One region of the Brucella sp. LJL56 genome, then DNA from elsewhere that is predicted to be linked to it. Evidence: predicted binding sites of a transcription regulator. Region 1 holds the regulator's gene; each other region holds the start of a gene.

Region 1 (5,961 bases):
ACGGCCTATGGCACCACGCAGGTCGTGGCCAAGGAAAGTAAGCTCAAGCCATATCCGACCGATATCTATGCCGTTCACGACCATCTGCTTGCCCTGATCGAACGCTATGGCGATGTTGCCAATCTCTTGCGCAAATCGATCAAGGATGCGGACGATGCAGGCGACGACGATACAGCGGATATTTTTACCGCCGCATCCCGCAGCCTCGATAAGGCATTGTGGTTCCTGGAAGCCCATGTCCAGGAAAAGAACTGACCTCACAGATGCAATGAAAAGGCCGGGCAAATCCCGGCCTTTTCTGTTCCTCGATAGTTAGTTAGCCCATTCGCCGCTTCGCATCACCGGTTCGCGAGTTCCATCCTGGTTGATTCCATCGACGTCGATCTGGCCAGAGCCGATCATCCAGTCGATATGGATGAGACTTGAATTGCCACCTTGCACCTTGATCTGTTCCGGCGTGAGTTTTGCGCCATCGACAAAGCATTTGGAATAGCACTGGCCGAGCGCAATGTGGCTTGCAGCATTTTCATCGAACAAGGTGTTGTAGAACAGAAGCCCGCTCTGCGAAATCGGTGAGGAATGCGGCACAAGTGCCACTTCACCCAGACGACGGGCGCCTTCATCCGTATCCAGCACTTTGTTGAGAACTTCTTCACCGCGATTGGCCTTCGCCTCGACGATCCGTCCGGCTTCAAAGCGAACCGCAATATTCTCGATCAGGGTGCCCTGATGCGACAGAGGCTTGGTACTCGTCACATACCCCTCGACACGCAGTGCATGAGGCGTGGTGAACACCTCCTCCGTCGGAATGTTCGGATTGCAGGTGATACCATTTTTCGCGGTGGAAGCACCGCCATGCCATTCATGACCATCAGCAAGTCCGACCGTCAGGTCAGTGTTCGGGCCTTTGAAATGCAAGGCCCTATAAGTCTTGCCGTTCAGGAAGCGGGTGCGCGTACGAAGCGTTGCATTGTGTGCCGCCCAGGCACCGACCGGATCGTCGACATCGACACGTGAAGCTGCGAAGATTGCATCGGCCAGCTTGCGGGCCGCAACGTCCTCCGGTTCGTTTGGAAACATGAGCTTCGCCCATGCCGGGTTGGGATAAGAGACGATGTTCCAGTTGATGTCGAAACCGGCGATCTTCTCGAGTGCCGGCTGATACGCCTTCGAATTGGCGCGGTTAGCGCGTGAAACCTTTGCAGGGTCCTGACTGGAGAGAAGCATCGGATTGTCGGCTGCGATGGCGAGACGCGCGGCACCATCCGAATAGGCCTTTGCCATTCCTTCATAAAGCCAGTTTGCTGCGCGGTCGAAACTCGGGTCAGGTGCGTTCTCGTAACGAGCGAGCGCCATTTCATCGTCCGCGAAGAATGGCGTTACCAAACCGGCGCCAGCCTTGTAGGCATGTTTGGCGATGAGGCGAACCAGCGGCAGCGCGACGACCGGTGCCGTGATGACGAGATCTTGTCCCTCGCGCAATTGCAGGCCAACGCGAACAGCGACTTCCGCCAGACGTTCAAGTTTCACCGGGTCGATGATTGGGTTCAGCTTTTCATGAGCCATGGGTGGAAGACCTCTTTGGATATGGAATCACTGACAGTTTATCAGACGGCATAATTTCACCACCTTTTTTCCTGCCATTGCGCTATAGTATTCATGCGGTCAGTTGCAGAAGAAAGCAGTTCGTAATGAATAAGAAAGTGCTTATCTTACTGGGCATTACCGGCCTACTTGCAGGCTGCGTGACCATGACGCCCGAACAACGCCGCGCCGCCGACGAACAGACCTGTCGTAGCTATGGTTTCAAGGCCAAGACCGACGCTTTCGCCAATTGTCTCATGCGATTAGACCTCGATCGCAGAGCCGACCGGCGCGCCTGGCAGAACCAGGTCGATTTCTATGACACGCCGATGGTGATCTATCGTCCAATCTACCGGCCCTGAAACCAGCACCGGAAAGCGACGGCAGCCAGCCATCAAATCAAAACGCCGATCTGAATGAAATCAGACCGGCGCTTCAGTTTATCCGAGTATAAACACGCTTCTTATAACGGTGCTTCGGGACGGTCCTGGGACAGAAGGAGCGCGCCGATGGCGTCAACCTGCTTCTGGCTTGCAGGGGCATAGCCGAGCGATGTCGCCTGCGGAGCAGTCGTATCGAATTGCGACTGGTAGGAGGCCATCTGCACCGGCTGCTCCTGTTGAGGCGCAGCAACACCGCGATGGCGCGCCAGACGGTCGCCACGAGCCTGCGGACCAGCACCGACATTCTGTTCGACGCTTTGAGCCTTTACAGCTTCCGCGAGTGCCACCTGAACGGTCGGTTCCGTACCTGGAATCGGACCGGTCTGCGGCAGGGTCACATCATAGGACGGATCCTGCGGAAGCGACGGCGATTGCGGCGAATAGGCCAGAGCAAGATTGTAGGGTTCCTGCGGAACCGGACTTTGCAGCGAGCCGTCGCGATTACGCTTCTCGTAGAAGGAATTGCCACCCGCAACGAGCACATAGTGCATGTTGTTATAGGGGAATTTCAGACCAGCCGTGTGGAAGAACATGGCATTCTTCAACTTTGGATGCCGTTCTCCTTTGAGGACTGCGGCGGCGGCGGCCTGAACGTCCGGTAGCGCTTTGGAATTCATTTGGCGTGAAAGAACACCAGGTGCAAACTGGTTCTTCTGACCGACGACACCACAAATCGTATCCGGATAACGGCCCGATGCGAGGCGGTTCATGACGACCGTGCCGACAGCCAGAAGGCCATCGGAACTCGAACGGTTGGATTCGAAGAACATCGCGCGCTCAAGACAATTCTTGTCCCGTGCGGTGTAGGTATAGGTCTTCACGCCATTGACGGTCTTGACGTGGCTTGCCGCCGTCTTTTCCGAATTGGCTTTTCCCGAGGTTCCGGTCGTCGTGCAACCGGTCACCACGAAAGGCGCAACCACCAGCCCGATAAGAACGGGCAATTTCCACTTCGCGGCGCGCGTCAATGGCTCAGTCTCATATTAGGACCCTTAACTGATCCAGTCATCCGTTCAGGCAAACACATCTGGAACGATGCGCTCGAACGTTCGACTGCGGTGCAAGTCAAAGAGGACGAAGATCAAAATCACACGCCCTACTGTCGCTCAATCGAATTCAAGGTTTTGGAATTTTTAGGCCAAAAAAAGGCGAAGGGTCAAATCCCAACAATGCTGAAGGCGGCTAAAAAGCCCTAAAACAATTCCGAATCGAGAATGCGAATATGCTCACAAGCCCTTTAAATATATTAACAATTCCTTAACATGACCTATCAATTCAGATAAGATATTGATTTAATGAGATTCAAAGTCTCGCAATACACGCCATATCGCTGCCTTAATTCGCTTTTGCTTGCGCAGTTTTTGCAAGCACATTCGTGGTGTTTCAAATGATCTACGGAATTTCTGTTCACAGAGAGGTTCCGTTGCTCCATGTCAACTTTGGAAACAGATGTGTAACATCGCGTGAGATCGGGCTTTCAACGCCTGTTTCGACCGTCCCAATGCGAATCGGACGAGCCCGATCTGCGCTTCACAACGCTTCGCCGCAAGCAAAAACGGTCCACCACGAGAGCCGTGACGGACCGGATAAGTTCAATTCCTGAAACTGTGGATGACAGAGTCGATCAGCCGAAAGAATAACCGGCGCCGCGGACCGTGCGGATCAGATCAAGTGCGCGACCGACATTGATTGCCTTGCGCAACCGTCCGACATGAACGTCCACAGTGCGATCGTCCACATAGATATCCGGTCCCCAGACCCCATCGAGAAGCTGGCTTCGCGAGAAAACACGACCAGGCGACATCATGAAATATTCGAGCAGGCGGAATTCCGTCGGCCCAAGGCGAACTTCCTTTTCCTTGCGATAGACACGATGCTGCTGGCGATCGAGAACAAGATCGCCCACTTTCAGCACGTGAGAAAGAATGCTTGGATTGGACCGGCGCAGCATCGCCTTGACGCGCGCCAGAAGTTCCGGCGTCGAAAATGGCTTCACGACATAATCGTCCGCGCCGACACTCAAGCCGCGAACACGTTCGCTTTCCTCGCCGCGCGCCGTCAGCATGATGATCGGCAGACGCTCCGTTTCGGGCCATTGACGCAGGCGGCGGCAAAGCTCGATGCCCGATACGCCCGGCAGCATCCAGTCCAGAATGAGCAGATCCGGCACGTTCTCGCGCAAGGCGATTTCGGCCTCGTCGCCGCGCAGCATCGTATCGACCTGGTAGCCCTCTGCCTCGAGATTGTAGCGAAGCAGAACGCTCAGCGCCTCTTCGTCTTCTACCACAGCGATTTTGGGTGCCTGTGACATCCAGTATTTCCCTATCCAAATTCGGCGGGCGGTGGATACAATCCCCCAATCGACCGCGTGCCGCCGCGCTATTCACTCATTCTCAAACGCCGGACCGAAGTTCGGCCGGCTGTGGTTCAGGGTTTACGCGCCTCATCCACGACTATGCCGTGGCTCAGGTCTTCCTTGGGTCGTTCGGCCGGCATTTGCAGGCCGGTCACGATGTAATAGACGGTCTCCGCGATGTTGGTCGCGTGATCGCCGATGCGCTCGATATTCTTCGCGCAGAACAGAAGATGCGTGCAGGCGGAAATATTGCGCGGATCCTCCATCATGTAGGTAAGCAGTTCGCGGAACAGTGACGTGTACATGGCGTCAATCTCGTCATCGCGATCGCGAACGACATTGATCTGCTGCACCGAGCGCGACGCATAGGCGTCGAGCACATCCTTGAGCTGGGTCAGCGCCAGTTCGGCCAGGGTTTCAAGACCGCGATAAAGCTTTACCGGCTGGCGTGATTCAGAAACGGCAGCCACGCGCTTGGCAATGTTCTTGCCCAGATCGCCGACGCGCTCCAGATCGGCGGAGATGCGGATCGAGCCGATGATTTCACGCAGGTCCACAGCCATGGGCTGACGCTTGGCAATGATCATCACGGCCTTATCGTCAATCTCGCGCTCACTGGCATCGAGGATGAGATCGTCGGAGATAACGCGTTGTGCAAGCGCATTGTCCGCATTGACGATAGCGGCGACCGACTGCTCGACCATACGTTCCGCATGTCCGCCCATTTCGGCGATCTTATGGGTGAGAAACTTCAATTCCTCATCGTAGGAGCGAACGGTATGCTGAGACGGCATAGTAGACCTCGTAATATAAATTGCGGGGAAGCCGCACTGTCTATCTGTTTGAGCGCAGTTCCGGATTAGCCGAAACGTCCGGTAATGTAGTCCTGCGTGCGCTTTTCGGTGGGTGCGGTGAACATGGTTTCCGTGTCGCCCACTTCGACCAGATTGCCGAGATGGAACATGGCAGTGCGCTGCGAAACGCGGGCGGCCTGCTGCATGGAGTGGGTGACGATCACGATCGTATAGTTCTGGCGCAGTTCGTCGATCAGCTCCTCCACCTTGGCGGTAGCAATCGGGTCGAGCGCCGAGCACGGTTCGTCCATGAGGATGACTTCCGGGCTCACTGCAATCGCGCGCGCAATGCAGAGGCGCTGCTGCTGGCCGCCGGAAAGGCCAGTGCCCGCATCGTGCAGACGATCCTTCACTTCCTCGAACAAGCTCGCCTTCTGCAGGCTCGTCACGACGATTTCCTCCAGATCGGCCTTGGTACGGGCCAGACCGTGAATGCGCGGGCCGTAGGCGACATTTTCATAAATCGACTTCGGAAACGGATTCGGCTTCTGGAACACCATGCCAACGCGGGCGCGCAGTTCGACGACATCGATCTTCGGATCGTAGATGTCCTCATTGTCGAGCGTGATCTTGCCGCCGACCTTGCAGCCTTCGATCGTATCGTTCATGCGATTGAGCGAACGCAGGAAAGTAGACTTGCCACAACCGGAGGGGCCGATCAGCGCCGTGACCATCTGTTCCTGGATATCCAGATCGACGTCGAACAGCGCCTGCTTCTCGCCAT
Region 2 (5,961 bases), on a different contig from region 1:
CTCATGGGGCATCTGGGCAACCACCCCATATGCCCGCCGTCCGATCACCTATTCGTTTTCGGAATTGATGATGTTGCGCAAGGGCGAAGTCACGCTCTCCAACCCCGATGAGGGAAGCGCGACATTTGCCGCGGGGGACATTTTCCTCGTTTGCTCCGGTGCCGTGGCCGCATGGGACAATCCGGTTGATCTGGAAAAGTTCTGGGTCATCCGTACGGCAGATTAGAGCGCATCCCGAAAAGTGTGAAACGGTCTTCGGAACATGATGCGCGTTAAAACAAACAGTCGAGACGCGCCGTTCCGAACTCAGTCCAGTGCCTGAAAGCGACGCCGCCGCGAGCGCCGGCGAGGGCGCAATGTGTTCAGGTCTTGCGCCTGGTCGGCCTTATGGCGCGGGGGAGGCGAAAGAAGGCGCATGATAAAAAGAATGCAGCACCCGATGGTGAATATCCAGAATATCTCATCGGTGAGATCGTTGATCATGACGCAATCCAGAGCAAAACCGCTTGTCCGTTCCCGTGACACGCGAAACAATATTCCAAGATAGATATCTTCTTGTGAAACTGTGGCCAAGTCACGAAGCCGTGCTTTATCACCACATCAACACGGCAGTCCTGTGGATGGCAGGCAGGTGCTGGTCGCGATTTATGCGCCGATCTGCAATAGATCGTTCATGCTGCCTTTCACGATCCATTGTTCCGGCCGGGTGCTTGCGGCTGAATTTTCCCACCGGCAAAACATTCTGAGCTGGTCGCTGACACGTCCGGGTTTCGTCTCGGCGCGTTCCGTCGCCTGGCTGGAAGTGCGTAATGACGATCTGACGCTGGATGTCGATCCGGCAGTTTTGCTGCAGGAAAGACTGGCAGAAGCCGGTTATGGCGAAGCGGTCCAGATGATGACCTCGCGTAGCGTGCAGAAGCATCATGTCGCAACGCGGCGCTCCGGCGAAACTTATGCTGCTTGTCTTGCCACTGTCGGCCTGTCGAATGCGGGGAGGGTTGGTGAACTCTCGCAGTTGAAGATGCCAGCCGGAACCATCAATCTTCTGGTCCACATCAACAGGCCCTTGTCGATAGCAGCCCATATAGAGGCAATGTCGATAGCAGCCGAAGCCCGCACCGCTGCCATTATCGAACTTGGCCTCACTGTCGGCGGCAGAGCCGCAACGGGCACTGGAACGGATTGCATCGCCGTTTCAGCTCCACATGGGCAGACTGGAGAGGCGGCGTCGTATGCCGGCTTGCATACGGACATCGGGGCCGCCCTCGGTGGCGCGGTTTATGACGCGGTGTCCGAAGGCGGCAGGCTCTGGATGAAGGAACAGGGTTTCTGATCGATCAGGCTTCGGCTGTAGCCCCTTTCGGCTTCAGACGCAGAATAAGCGGCACCAGAACGAGGGCGACTATCGGGAAGACGAGCCAGTTGATGGTTTCCCAGCCTGAAGAATGCAGCAGCGAACCTGCAAAGAACGAAGCGCAGGCCACGGTGCCGAACATGATGAAATCATTGGCACCTTGTGCCTTGCCGCGTTCTGCTGGCGTGTGGCAATCCGTTATCATGGCGGTCGCGCCGATAAAGCCGAAATTCCAGCCGATACCGAGGAAGATCAGCGCACCCCAGAAATGGCCGACATCAAAGCCGCCCAGAGCAATAATGGCGGAGAAGGCAATCAAAACCAATCCGAGCGCGGTGATCTTTTCCTTGCCGAAACGGGTGATGAGCTTCCCGGTGAAGAAGCTCGGCGCGAACATGGCCAGCACATGCCATTGGATGCCAAGTGCTGCATGATCGACGGAATGGCCGTGGCCGACCATGGCGATAGGCGCTGCCGTCATCACGAATGTCATCAGCGCATAGGAACAGACACCCGCAGCCACTGAAAGGATGAAGCGCGGCGAACGGAGAATTTCACCGAGAGGACGGCCTGTATCATGGACAGTGCCGGGGTCTTTGCGAATCTTCGGTGCGCGCAGCATGAAAAGGACGGGGAGGGCAAGAAGACCCAGGACCGCCTGGCTGAGAAAACTGCCTGCAAACATCGCATCCGGAATGCTATCGCGCGTCCAGATGACGAGCTGTGGCCCGACGATTGCCGCAACGAGCCCACCCACCATGACCCATGATATGGCGCGCGCCTTCATGTCGCCGGTTGCCGCATCGGTGGCGGCAAAGCGATAGCTCTGAACATAGGCGGCGTAAAAGCCGGCGGTCAGCGTTCCAAGGCAGAAGATGAGGAAGGAGGCGGCAAAAATACCTGCGGCTGCGATCACGCCCGCCGAAGCGCCGACAAGTGCGCCCAGCATATAGGCATTGCGGCGTCCAAACTGGCGCATGAAGAAGGCAGCAGGAAGCGTGCCAAGCGCGAGCCCGAGATTGAAAAGGCTGACGGGAAGCGTGACAAGCGCCGGATCGGAAGACAATTTCTGGCCCACCAGACCGCCAAGCGAAATCACAATAGGCGGGCTGGAAGCACCAAGTGCCTGTGCCATCGTCAGGACAACAATATTGCGCCGCGCGGTTGCCATGTCGGTCATCACCAACCCCTCAATTCATAAAATCGGGACGGTTCTATCGGAAACCGCATTTGCCAGCAAAATTATTCTATCATTAGGCGGAAATTTTCCCGGCAGGTTTCGCAGCGGCTGGCCCAATGTCGTCCGGCTGTCATGGAGTACTTCTAATTTGCAACTCCACTGTTCGATAGGGAGCCAGCAATGTCAGAGAATCTTTCCCAGCAAAGTCTGTTCAAGACCAGCCAGTTGGAAGAAGCAGATGCCGACCCGCGCAATCCGTCCGACAACCCCACCATGGGCGAAATCATCAGCCGCCGCTTTTCCCGCCGTGGCTTTCTGCGTGGATCGCTCGCTGTCTCGGCCATTGCGGCAACCGTCAGCCCGCTCGCGCTGATGAGCGCTGGCGATGCGCGCGCCGAATCCGGCTCGGCCTTTTCCTTCAAGGAGGTCGAGGCCGGTGTGGATGCCCATCATCACGTCGCGGAAGGCTATGATGCTGATGTGCTTTTGCGCTGGGGCGACAGACTTTTCGCCGATGCGCCGGAATTCGATCCAACCAAACAGTCAGCCGAGGCGCAGGCGCGCCAGTTCGGCTACAACAATGATTATGTCGGCTATATCGCCATCGAGGGATCGCCGGAACATGGCTTCCTCGTGGTCAATCACGAATATACCAATCCGCACCTGATGTTCCCTGGCCTTGTCAAGATCGTTGACGGCAAGGTGGAGCAGGCTCCGCTCTCCAGGGAACAGGTGGATATCGAAATGGCCGCCCATGGCGGCACGATTGTCGAAATCCGCAAGCGGGACGGCAAATGGCAGCCGGTGCTCGACGGCGCAAATAATCGCCGCATCACCTCCAATACCGAGATGGCGCTGAGCGGTCCCGCCGCCGGTCATGATCGCGTCAAGACCAATGCCGATCCTTCCGGCACCAAGGTATTCGGCACTGTCAACAATTGCGCAGGCGGCGTCACGCCCTGGGGCACCTACATCATGGCCGAGGAAAACATCCACGGCTATTTCATCGGCGAATTGCCGGAAGGTCACGCGGAAACGGCCAATTACAAGCGCATGGGCATTCCAGAAGGTTCCTATGACTGGGGACGTTTCTACGACCGTTTCGATGTTTCCAAGGAGCCGAACGAGCCGAACCGTTTCGGCTGGATTGTCGAGGTCGATGTGTCCGATCCGAACTCCGTGCCGAAGAAGCGAACCGCGCTTGGCCGTTTCAAGCATGAAGGGGCGGAATCCATCGTCAACAAGGATGGGCGTGTGGTCTTCTATCTGGGTGACGACGAACGCTTCGATTATGTCTACAAGTTCGTGACGGCGGGCAAGTTCAACCCGGATGATCGCGCTGCCAATATGGACCTGCTGGATGCAGGCACGCTTCACGTGGCCAAATTCCATGAGGATGGCAAGGTGGAGTGGATGCCGCTGGTGTTTGGCCAAGGGCCACTGACCGAGCAGAACGGCTTCAAAAGTCAGGCCGATGTGCTGATCGAAACCCGCCGCGCGGGCGATCTTCTCGGCGCGACCAAGATGGACCGCCCGGAAGACGTGCAGCCGAACCCGGTCAATGGCCGCGTTTATGTCATGCTCACCAACAATACCAAGCGCAAGGACGATCAGGTGGATGCCGCCAATCCGCGCGCCAAGAACGCCTTCGGCCATATCATCGAGATCGAGGAAGACGGGCAGGATTTTGCCGCCACGACGGGCAAGTGGGAAGTGCTGCTGAAATGCGGCGATCCAAGCGTGGCCGAAGTTGGTGCCAGCTTCTCCACCGATACGACGCGCAATGGCTGGTTCGGCATGCCGGACAATGCCGCTGTCGATAGCGCTGGGCGGTTGTGGGTCTCAACCGATGGCAACAGCAACAAGGATACCGGCCGCACCGACGGGCTTTGGGCCGTTGATACGGAAGGCGATGCGCGCGCGACCTCGAAACTGTTCTACCGCGTGCCAGTGGGTGCGGAAATGTGCGGTCCGCTGTTTGCACCCGATGACGAGACGGCTTTTGTTGCCGTACAGCATCCGGGCGACGGCGGCGAGGATTGGGACGGTCATGGCCGTCCGTCCTATTACGAGGACCTGTCCACCCGCTGGCCGGACTTCAAGGACGATATGCCGGTGCGGCCTGCCGTGGTGGCAATCACGAAACAGGGCGGCGGCAAGATCGCTGTCTGACACAGCATGTCTCCCGAAAGTGGAAACCGGTTTCGGTAAAGACATGCGTAAGACAAATAAATTGCGTGCGGCCCCCGGTGAAAGCTGGGGGCCTTCGTCAAAGCTTCATGGAAGCGTCAAGCCAGCGATACAAAGCCAGCCTAATTCCGTTCCTGTATTTGAATTCCAACGGGGACTTATCATGATATCGCGTCTCGTCGCCTCGACCATGCTTGCCGGTGCCGTCGCATTGGCGTTTCCAGCCTCCGCTGAAGAAAAGGCTTTTCCGGCCACGCTGAAGGTTCATGCCATCCTGCCTGGCAACACGATCATCGCTGCTCCGGATGATGCGGCTGAACATCTGAAGACGTCGGGCAAGTTCACCACCGCCGACCGCAAGCGCGCTGAGGGCATCGGCACGGTTGAAGGCAAGGACGGCGTGCGCAAGACCGGCCTTTCAGTGCCGTTCGACGGCCAGCCGGTACAGGGCTTTTCGGGCATCAAGACCATGGAAGACGGCAGCTTCTGGTCGCTGTCCGACAATGGTTTCGGCTCAAAGCTCAATTCTCCTGATGCTATGCTGATGTTGCACAATGTCAAGTTCGACTGGGACAAGGGAACGGTCGAGCACGCAAAAACCGTCTTCCTCAGCGATCCGGACAGGAAGGCTCCGTTTCCCATCGTCATGGAAGGCGCTGAAAAGCGCTATCTGACCGGCGCCGACTTCGACGTGGAATCCATCCAGCCGGTGGCGGACGGTTTCTGGGTCGGCGAGGAATTCGGGCCGTTCCTGCTGAAATTCGACACAGATGGCAAGCTGACCGATGTGTTCCCGACTTTCGTTGGCGAGACGGAAGTGGTGTCACCGGATAATCCGAAACTCGCTTTGCCTGCCAATCCGAGCCTCAAACTGCCGTCTTATAATCTGAAGCGTTCCGGCGGCTTCGAGGGGCTTGCCATGTCGAAGGATGGCTCGAAGCTCTATGGTCTGCTGGAGGGTCCGCTCTTCGTCGATGGTGCGCCGGAAAAGACCGAAAGTGGCAAGACCGGCTTGCGCGTCATCGAGTTCAATGTCGCGGACAAGAAGTGGACGGGCCGTTCCTGGCTCTATCCGCTAGCGGAAGGTGGTGAAGCCATCGGCGATTTCAACATGCTGGATGAAACCACGGCGCTGGTCATCGAGCGCGACAATGGCGTCGGCACGGCGGACAAGGCTTGCGCCGATCCGAAGAAGCCGCAGGCCGATTGCTTCGATGTGCCGTCGAAGGTCAAGCGC
Region 3 (5,961 bases), 1.1 Mb from region 1:
CAACCTATGAGGTGGAACCGAACTTTCAGGGCCGTCATAACCTGCATGGCGGCAGCAAGGGGTTGGGCAATCGCGTCTGGAAGATAACCGGAAACGGTCCGGATTTCGTGACGCTTGCGACTGTCGCTGCGGATGGCGAGATGGGTTTCCCCGGTAATCTGAATGTGAGCTGCACATATATGCTCAATGGAGACGGAACGCTGATTGTCCGTCTGGAAGCGGTGACCGATAAGCCGACCATATGCAATCTGCTTCATCACAGTTACTTCAATCTCGATGATGGCGGCGAGGGCGATATTCTAGATCACCAACTGAAGATCGAGGCCGACGCCTATATGCCGGTCGATGACGCTCTCATTCCGGACGGTCGCGTTCTGCCGGTCAAAGAAACGCCCTACGACTTCAGGGATTTTCGTCCGATTCGCTTTGAGGAAAACGGGAGTCAGGTCCAGTATGACAGCAATTTCTGCCTGACCGCTGCACGCGGGCCATTGCGCCCATGCGCGTCGGTCGTGGGTGCTCGTTCGGGTATTCGTCTCGACATATCGACGACAGAGCCGGGCGTCCAGTTCTACGCTGGCAACACCATGGCCAATGATTGTATCGGCCTGTTGGGCAAGCCCTACGGAAAACACGCAGGCTTCTGCCTGGAGCCGCAGATTTGGCCGGGATCGTTGGAGTACCCGTATTTCCCGCAGGCAATATTACGTCCAGGCGAGGTTTATGCCCAGACCAGCCATTTCAGCTTTACGCGAGAATAATTGGAGCATGTCTCCCAAAAGTGGGAACCGTTTTGGGAGACATGCGTAAAAACAAAAGCTTAAAGCGTGTCGTTTGAATATGATAAAGCGCGACACGCTTTAGTCGGAAAAGGCGGCGCGTGCGGTTTCCATCGGAGCGAGCGCGCCACGTATCTCGACGACACGTGCTGCTACCAGATGGGCTTTCCGGGCTGCTTCCACCGGAGCAAGCCCCTTCAATCGCGCGGCAAGATATGCGCCGTTGAAGCTGTCGCCAGCGCCGGTGGTGTCCACGGCTTGCGCCACAACGGACGGCACCGATACGCTTTCAGTGCCCGTGACGACCAGTGCAGGTTCCGTGCCATCCTTCACGACGATCTCTTTCACGCCAAGCGCGGCAAGGCGATCTACGCAAGCGCCGGCGTCCTTGTCGCCAAAAAGCGCCTGTTCATCGGGGAATGTGGGCAGCGCAATATCCGCAATGCGCATCGCTTCGCTGATGATATCCTGCGCAACTTTCCGGTCGGGCCAGAGCTGGTGACGGAAATTCGGATCGAATGCGATTCGCGAACCGGCGGCGCGGCATTCTCGCAAGACGTTGAAAAACGTGTCTCGATGCTCCGGCAGGATAATGGCAATAGAAATGCCCGAAAAATAGATGATGTCGCGACCGGCCAGACTTTGTTCCAAAGCTGCGCGATCACTGGCGAGACGCCGGGCGGCGGCGTCGCTGCGCCAATAGGTGAAGGAGCGCTCGGCACCGTTGAGTGTGATTGCATAAAGGCCGGGGTGAAGCCCGTCGATAACGGGGCTGTGCGCGATGCCGATACCGTTCGATGTCAGAAACACGCGTTGCTTCTGCGAAAAGCTGTCTTCGCCGAAAGCGGTCACATATTCGACGGAAAAGGCTTTGTCCGTCAACGCCCGCATGTACCACGCAGTGTTCAGCGTATCGCCCGCAAAACCCATGCGCCATTGATCGCCTTCATTGCCTGAAAGCTCGATCATGCATTCGCCGATAGACGCAAATCCGCCCATGTCAGTCTCCTCACTTCCAATGGGGCTAACGCCTATACTAATTTTCGCTCGTGTAAAATTGGTTTGTCGGTAATTGGTGATGACTGTCATCTGGTCTTTATCGACTTGCCACATTCATTGTGTAAGCATCCGCCGACCGCTTCGACCTCAAAATCGGGATAGCTTTTCAGAAGCGCGATGCATTACCTGATATCTTGGAGTTCCGCTGACGTCGTGTAGCGAACCTCGCCTAAGGATTTGACATGCGTTATGCGATTTATTTCACGCCGCCATCCAACGATGCGCTTTTGAAGGTTGCCGCAAACTGGCTCGGACGAAGCGCGTTCAGTGGCGAGCCGGTAAAGATGCCTGCGATTCGCTCGCTTGCGACCGATGAAATCGCCAAGCTGACCGAAGAGCCGCGCCGCTATGGCTTTCATGCGACCATGAAGGCTCCATTTCGTCTGGACGAAAAACAGACCGAAAATGATCTGCTTTCCGCATTGATGCATTTCGCCTCATCGGCGGCACCTGTTACCATTCCTCGTCTGAAACTTCACGCAATAGGGCCGTTCTTTGCTCTTGTACCGGAAGAACCCGTTGCCGGGTTGAACCAGCTCGCAAATGATGTTGTCGTTGCTTTCGACCGCTTTCGCGCGCCGCTCACCGAGGCGGAAATTGCAAAGCGGCGTCCGGAGCGTCTTAGCGAGACACAGCGGCACAACATCGAGCGCTGGGGCTATCCTTATGTTTTCGAGGAGTTCCGCTTTCATATGACCCTGACCGGCCCTGTGGAAGAGAAAGATCGCGCTCGCGTGGAGCGGACGCTGGACGAGTTCTTCACGCCGCTGCTGGATGATGCTGTGGAGGTTGCGAATCTCGCTTTGTTCGTAGAACCTGAAAAAGGGGCTCCTTTCGAGATTCATTCGCTGCATCCTCTGACCGGTGGCAAGGTGGCGTCTGCTCGGGCCTCACGAGCGGTTGGGAGGCCGTAAGTAATGGGAAATGAAACGGTTCTGCGTAATGCCCGCATCGTACTCTCCGACGATGTCGTTCTCGGTTCCCTGAAGCTTGTTGACGGCAAGATCGTCGATATCTCCGCTGGCGCATCCAGTGTCGGCGAGGATATGGAAGGTGACTTCCTGACACCCGGACTGGTGGAACTGCACACAGACCACCTCGAAGGACACTATGCGCCGCGTCCGAAGGTGCGCTGGAACCCGATTGCTGCTGTGCAGGCGCATGACGCCCAGATTGCTGCCTCCGGGATCACCACTGTTTTCGACGCATTGCGTATAGGCTTCGATGATGACGCCGAGACGGGTATCGACGATATGCGCAAGCTTTCGTCGGCAATCGCGGAGGGTCGCCATGCAGGCCGGTTGCGCGCCGACCATTTCCTGCATTTGCGCTGCGAGGTTTCGGCTCCCGACTGCCTTCCGGCCTTCGAACAGTTCGGTAATCAGGCGCTGGTCAGGCTGGTATCGCTGATGGATCACGCGCCGGGGCAGCGCCAGTTTACGGATATCGAAACCTACAAGACCTATTTCATCCGCAAGCTGAAATTCTCGGAAGAGGAGTTCCGGCTCTATTGCGAGCGGCGTATCGGGCATTCCCAGCGATATTCGGCTCCAACGCGCAAGGCGATTGCCGAATTGTGCCACCAGCGCGGGGTTATTCTGGCGAGCCACGATGATGCGACGACAGAGCATGTCGCAGAAGCAAAGGCGCAGGGAATACGCGTTGCCGAATTTCCCACGACACACATTGCGGCGAAGGCATCAAAAGATTCCGGAATGTCGGTTCTTATGGGAGCGCCGAATGTGGTGCGCGGTGGTTCACATTCGGGAAATGTATCCGCGCGCGAGCTGGCGGAGGCTGGAAATCTCGACATCATATCGTCGGACTATATTCCGGCCAGCATGATGCAGTCGGCGTTTTTTCTCGCAGATGTCGCTGAGAACATTTCGCTGCCTCAAGCTATTCGACTGGTTTCTGCCAACCCTGCCCAGGCGGTAGGGCTGGAGGATCGCGGCGAGATCCTCGCAGGCAAGCGAGCTGATCTGGTTCGGGTGCAGATCGCCGATCATGTTCCGATCATCCGCACCGTCTGGCGGGAAGGGCGGCGGGTTATTTAACCCACTGGAATCGGCGTGGTCGGTTCCAGAGCCAGTCTGCCATCATCCAGAATGTCGAGCTGCAGATAGCGATAGCTTTCAATGCTGAGGTGCGATGTTTTCGGGGAGTGCGGGTGCGTTGCGGTCACCACGACGACGCAGGCCCCTGCAGTTTCTCCGGCAACGATACCGGCTGGCGCATCCTCGAACACAAGACAGTTAAGCGGATCGAAGCCAAGCCGCTTTGCGCCGAGCTGGAAACATTCAGGGCTCGGCTTGCCGCGCTCTACATCTTCGGCGGAAACGATCGTCTTCGGCATCGGCAATCCTGCCGCAGCGACGCGGCGGCGCGCCAGTTCGAGCGGCGCCGAGGTTACAATCGCCCAACGGTCTTCCGGAAGCGAGTTCAGGAACTCGCAAGCCCCGTCGATAGGTGCAATGCCGTCCAGATCCGCCATTTCGGCCTGAAGCAATATTTCCGCCTCGCGGATCGGGTCCACGCCCGGCAGCGCAAGGCGGCGGACTGTTTCGACTGCCCGGACACCGTGGATGGTCGGCAGGAATGTGACCGGATCGATGCCGTGGCGTATCGCCCATTCGCTCCACACGCGTTCGGTCGCTTCGATGGAGCTCAATATCGTGCCGTCCATGTCAAAGAGAAACGCATCGAATGATTTGCCGAAGGGAGAAAAGGAGGTCACGCCGAATTTCCTTGAATTGCGCAGATGAGAATCGGGAGAATGTTTGTGTACCCAATCATAGTGCGTATTTGGCGAGAAGACAGGGCATTCTACTCTCTGGAGCAGCCAGAGTTTTCGTGTCGGGTATGAAAATTCTTCCTGGGTCACTATATTAAGCGGCGCTGACCGCAATAATGGTGAAACTTGATCATTTCGATCAATTGTGGCTTTTGGGATAGTTCCGAACTCGAATGGAAACTGAAGGCGCTGACTGCGATTGAATCGCATTCTCAGGATTGTTGTATAAATGACTGAAATAAAATCAAAAAAACGCAACTATCCTGATGTCCGATTCGCCGTCGCCCCCATGATCGATTGGTCGGACAGACATTGCCGGTATTTTCACCGGCTCTTTTCCAGGCACGCACTGCTATACACCGAAATGGTCGTGGCGGATGCTATCATCCACGGCCCGCGTGACCGGTTGCTGGGTTTCGACGCCGCCGAACATCCGGTGGCGCTGCAGCTAGGTGGTTCTGATCCGGCCAAGCTGAAAGAGGCTGCCCGGATCGGCGCCGATTACGGCTATGATGAAATCAATCTCAATGTCGGTTGCCCGTCGGACCGCGTTCAGTCCGGTACATTCGGAGCGTGTCTCATGCAGACCCCAGATGTGGTGGCGCGTTGCGTTTCAGCGATGAAGGAAGCCGTTTCCGTGCCCGTTACCGTCAAATGTCGTATCGGCGTTGACGATCAGGATGTGGAAGTTGCGCTCGATACCTTGGCCGACGTGACGCTCGACGCTGGTGCTGATGCGCTTTGGGTACACGCCCGCAAGGCGTGGCTGAAAGGACTGTCGCCCAAGGAAAACCGCGAGATTCCGCCGCTCGACTATGATCGTGTTTATCGCCTCAAGGAACGGCTTGGCGATGTTTTCGTCGGCATTAATGGCGGGATCAACACGCTTGATGAAGCCGAAACGCATTTGCGGAAGGTCGATGCGGTGATGCTCGGTCGCGCCGCTTATCATAATCCCGAGCTTCTGGCAGAGGTGGATGCGCGCCTTTATGACGGCGGACAGGCAGATACTTCGATAGCAGATATTATTGATGAAATGTGCGCTTATACTGATCGCCATATTGCGTCAGGCGGCAGGCTTTCGCATGTGAGCCGCCATATGGTCGGGCTTTTTACCGGACAGCCGGGCGCACGGCGCTGGCGGCAAATCCTTTCGACGGATGCCACCAAGCCGGGCGCGACGAGTGACGTTCTGCGTCAGGCTTATGCCGTTGTGACTGATGCCGGAGCGGAGGCTGCTTAATCTATAAGAATAAGCTGGTCGCCACGGACAGTGAATCCGCCGAGCGTTTGCAGAAAATTCATGCCGAGCAGGCTGCCGGTCATCAG

What was found. The regulator PhoB, encoded in region 1, activates phosphate uptake and scavenging genes when phosphate is short. The targets are predictions, from matches to a motif close to TGTCATNNANCTGTCAT.
Region 2: ACYSN1_RS14055 (PhoX family protein) is a predicted target of PhoB. The motif match lies at 2,652-2,668, and genes of this name have one in related genera.
Region 3: ACYSN1_RS02015 (DUF1045 domain-containing protein) is a predicted target of PhoB. The motif match lies at 1,863-1,879, and genes of this name have one in related genera.

Annotation. Positions count from the first base shown of each region.
Region 1 is NZ_JBTXLQ010000001.1:1,519,337-1,525,297, forward strand. It holds gene dps (DNA starvation/stationary phase protection protein Dps) at 1-255, shown strand, start outside; gene ACYSN1_RS07300 (aminopeptidase) at 313-1,566, opposite strand; gene ACYSN1_RS07305 (hypothetical protein) at 1,692-1,946, shown strand; gene ACYSN1_RS07310 (cell wall hydrolase) at 2,048-2,995, opposite strand; gene phoB (phosphate regulon transcriptional regulator PhoB) at 3,652-4,338, opposite strand; gene phoU (phosphate signaling complex protein PhoU) at 4,455-5,177, opposite strand; gene pstB (phosphate ABC transporter ATP-binding protein PstB) at 5,243-5,961, opposite strand, start outside.
Region 2 is NZ_JBTXLQ010000003.1:445,972-451,932, reverse strand. It holds gene ACYSN1_RS14075 (cupin domain-containing protein) at 1-226, shown strand, start outside; gene ACYSN1_RS14070 (hypothetical protein) at 307-483, opposite strand; gene ACYSN1_RS14065 (adenosylcobinamide amidohydrolase) at 617-1,333, shown strand; gene ACYSN1_RS14060 (MFS transporter) at 1,338-2,534, opposite strand; gene ACYSN1_RS14055 (PhoX family protein) at 2,715-4,706, shown strand; gene ACYSN1_RS14050 (esterase-like activity of phytase family protein) at 4,888-5,961, shown strand, end outside.
Region 3 is NZ_JBTXLQ010000001.1:408,868-414,828, reverse strand. It holds gene ACYSN1_RS02025 (aldose epimerase family protein) at 1-761, shown strand, start outside; gene ACYSN1_RS02020 (sugar kinase) at 861-1,778, opposite strand; gene ACYSN1_RS02015 (DUF1045 domain-containing protein) at 2,021-2,752, shown strand; gene ACYSN1_RS02010 (alpha-D-ribose 1-methylphosphonate 5-triphosphate diphosphatase) at 2,756-3,895, shown strand; gene ACYSN1_RS02005 (HAD family hydrolase) at 3,892-4,575, opposite strand; gene dusA (tRNA dihydrouridine(20/20a) synthase DusA) at 4,862-5,875, shown strand; gene ACYSN1_RS01995 (TIGR02281 family clan AA aspartic protease) at 5,872-5,961, opposite strand, start outside.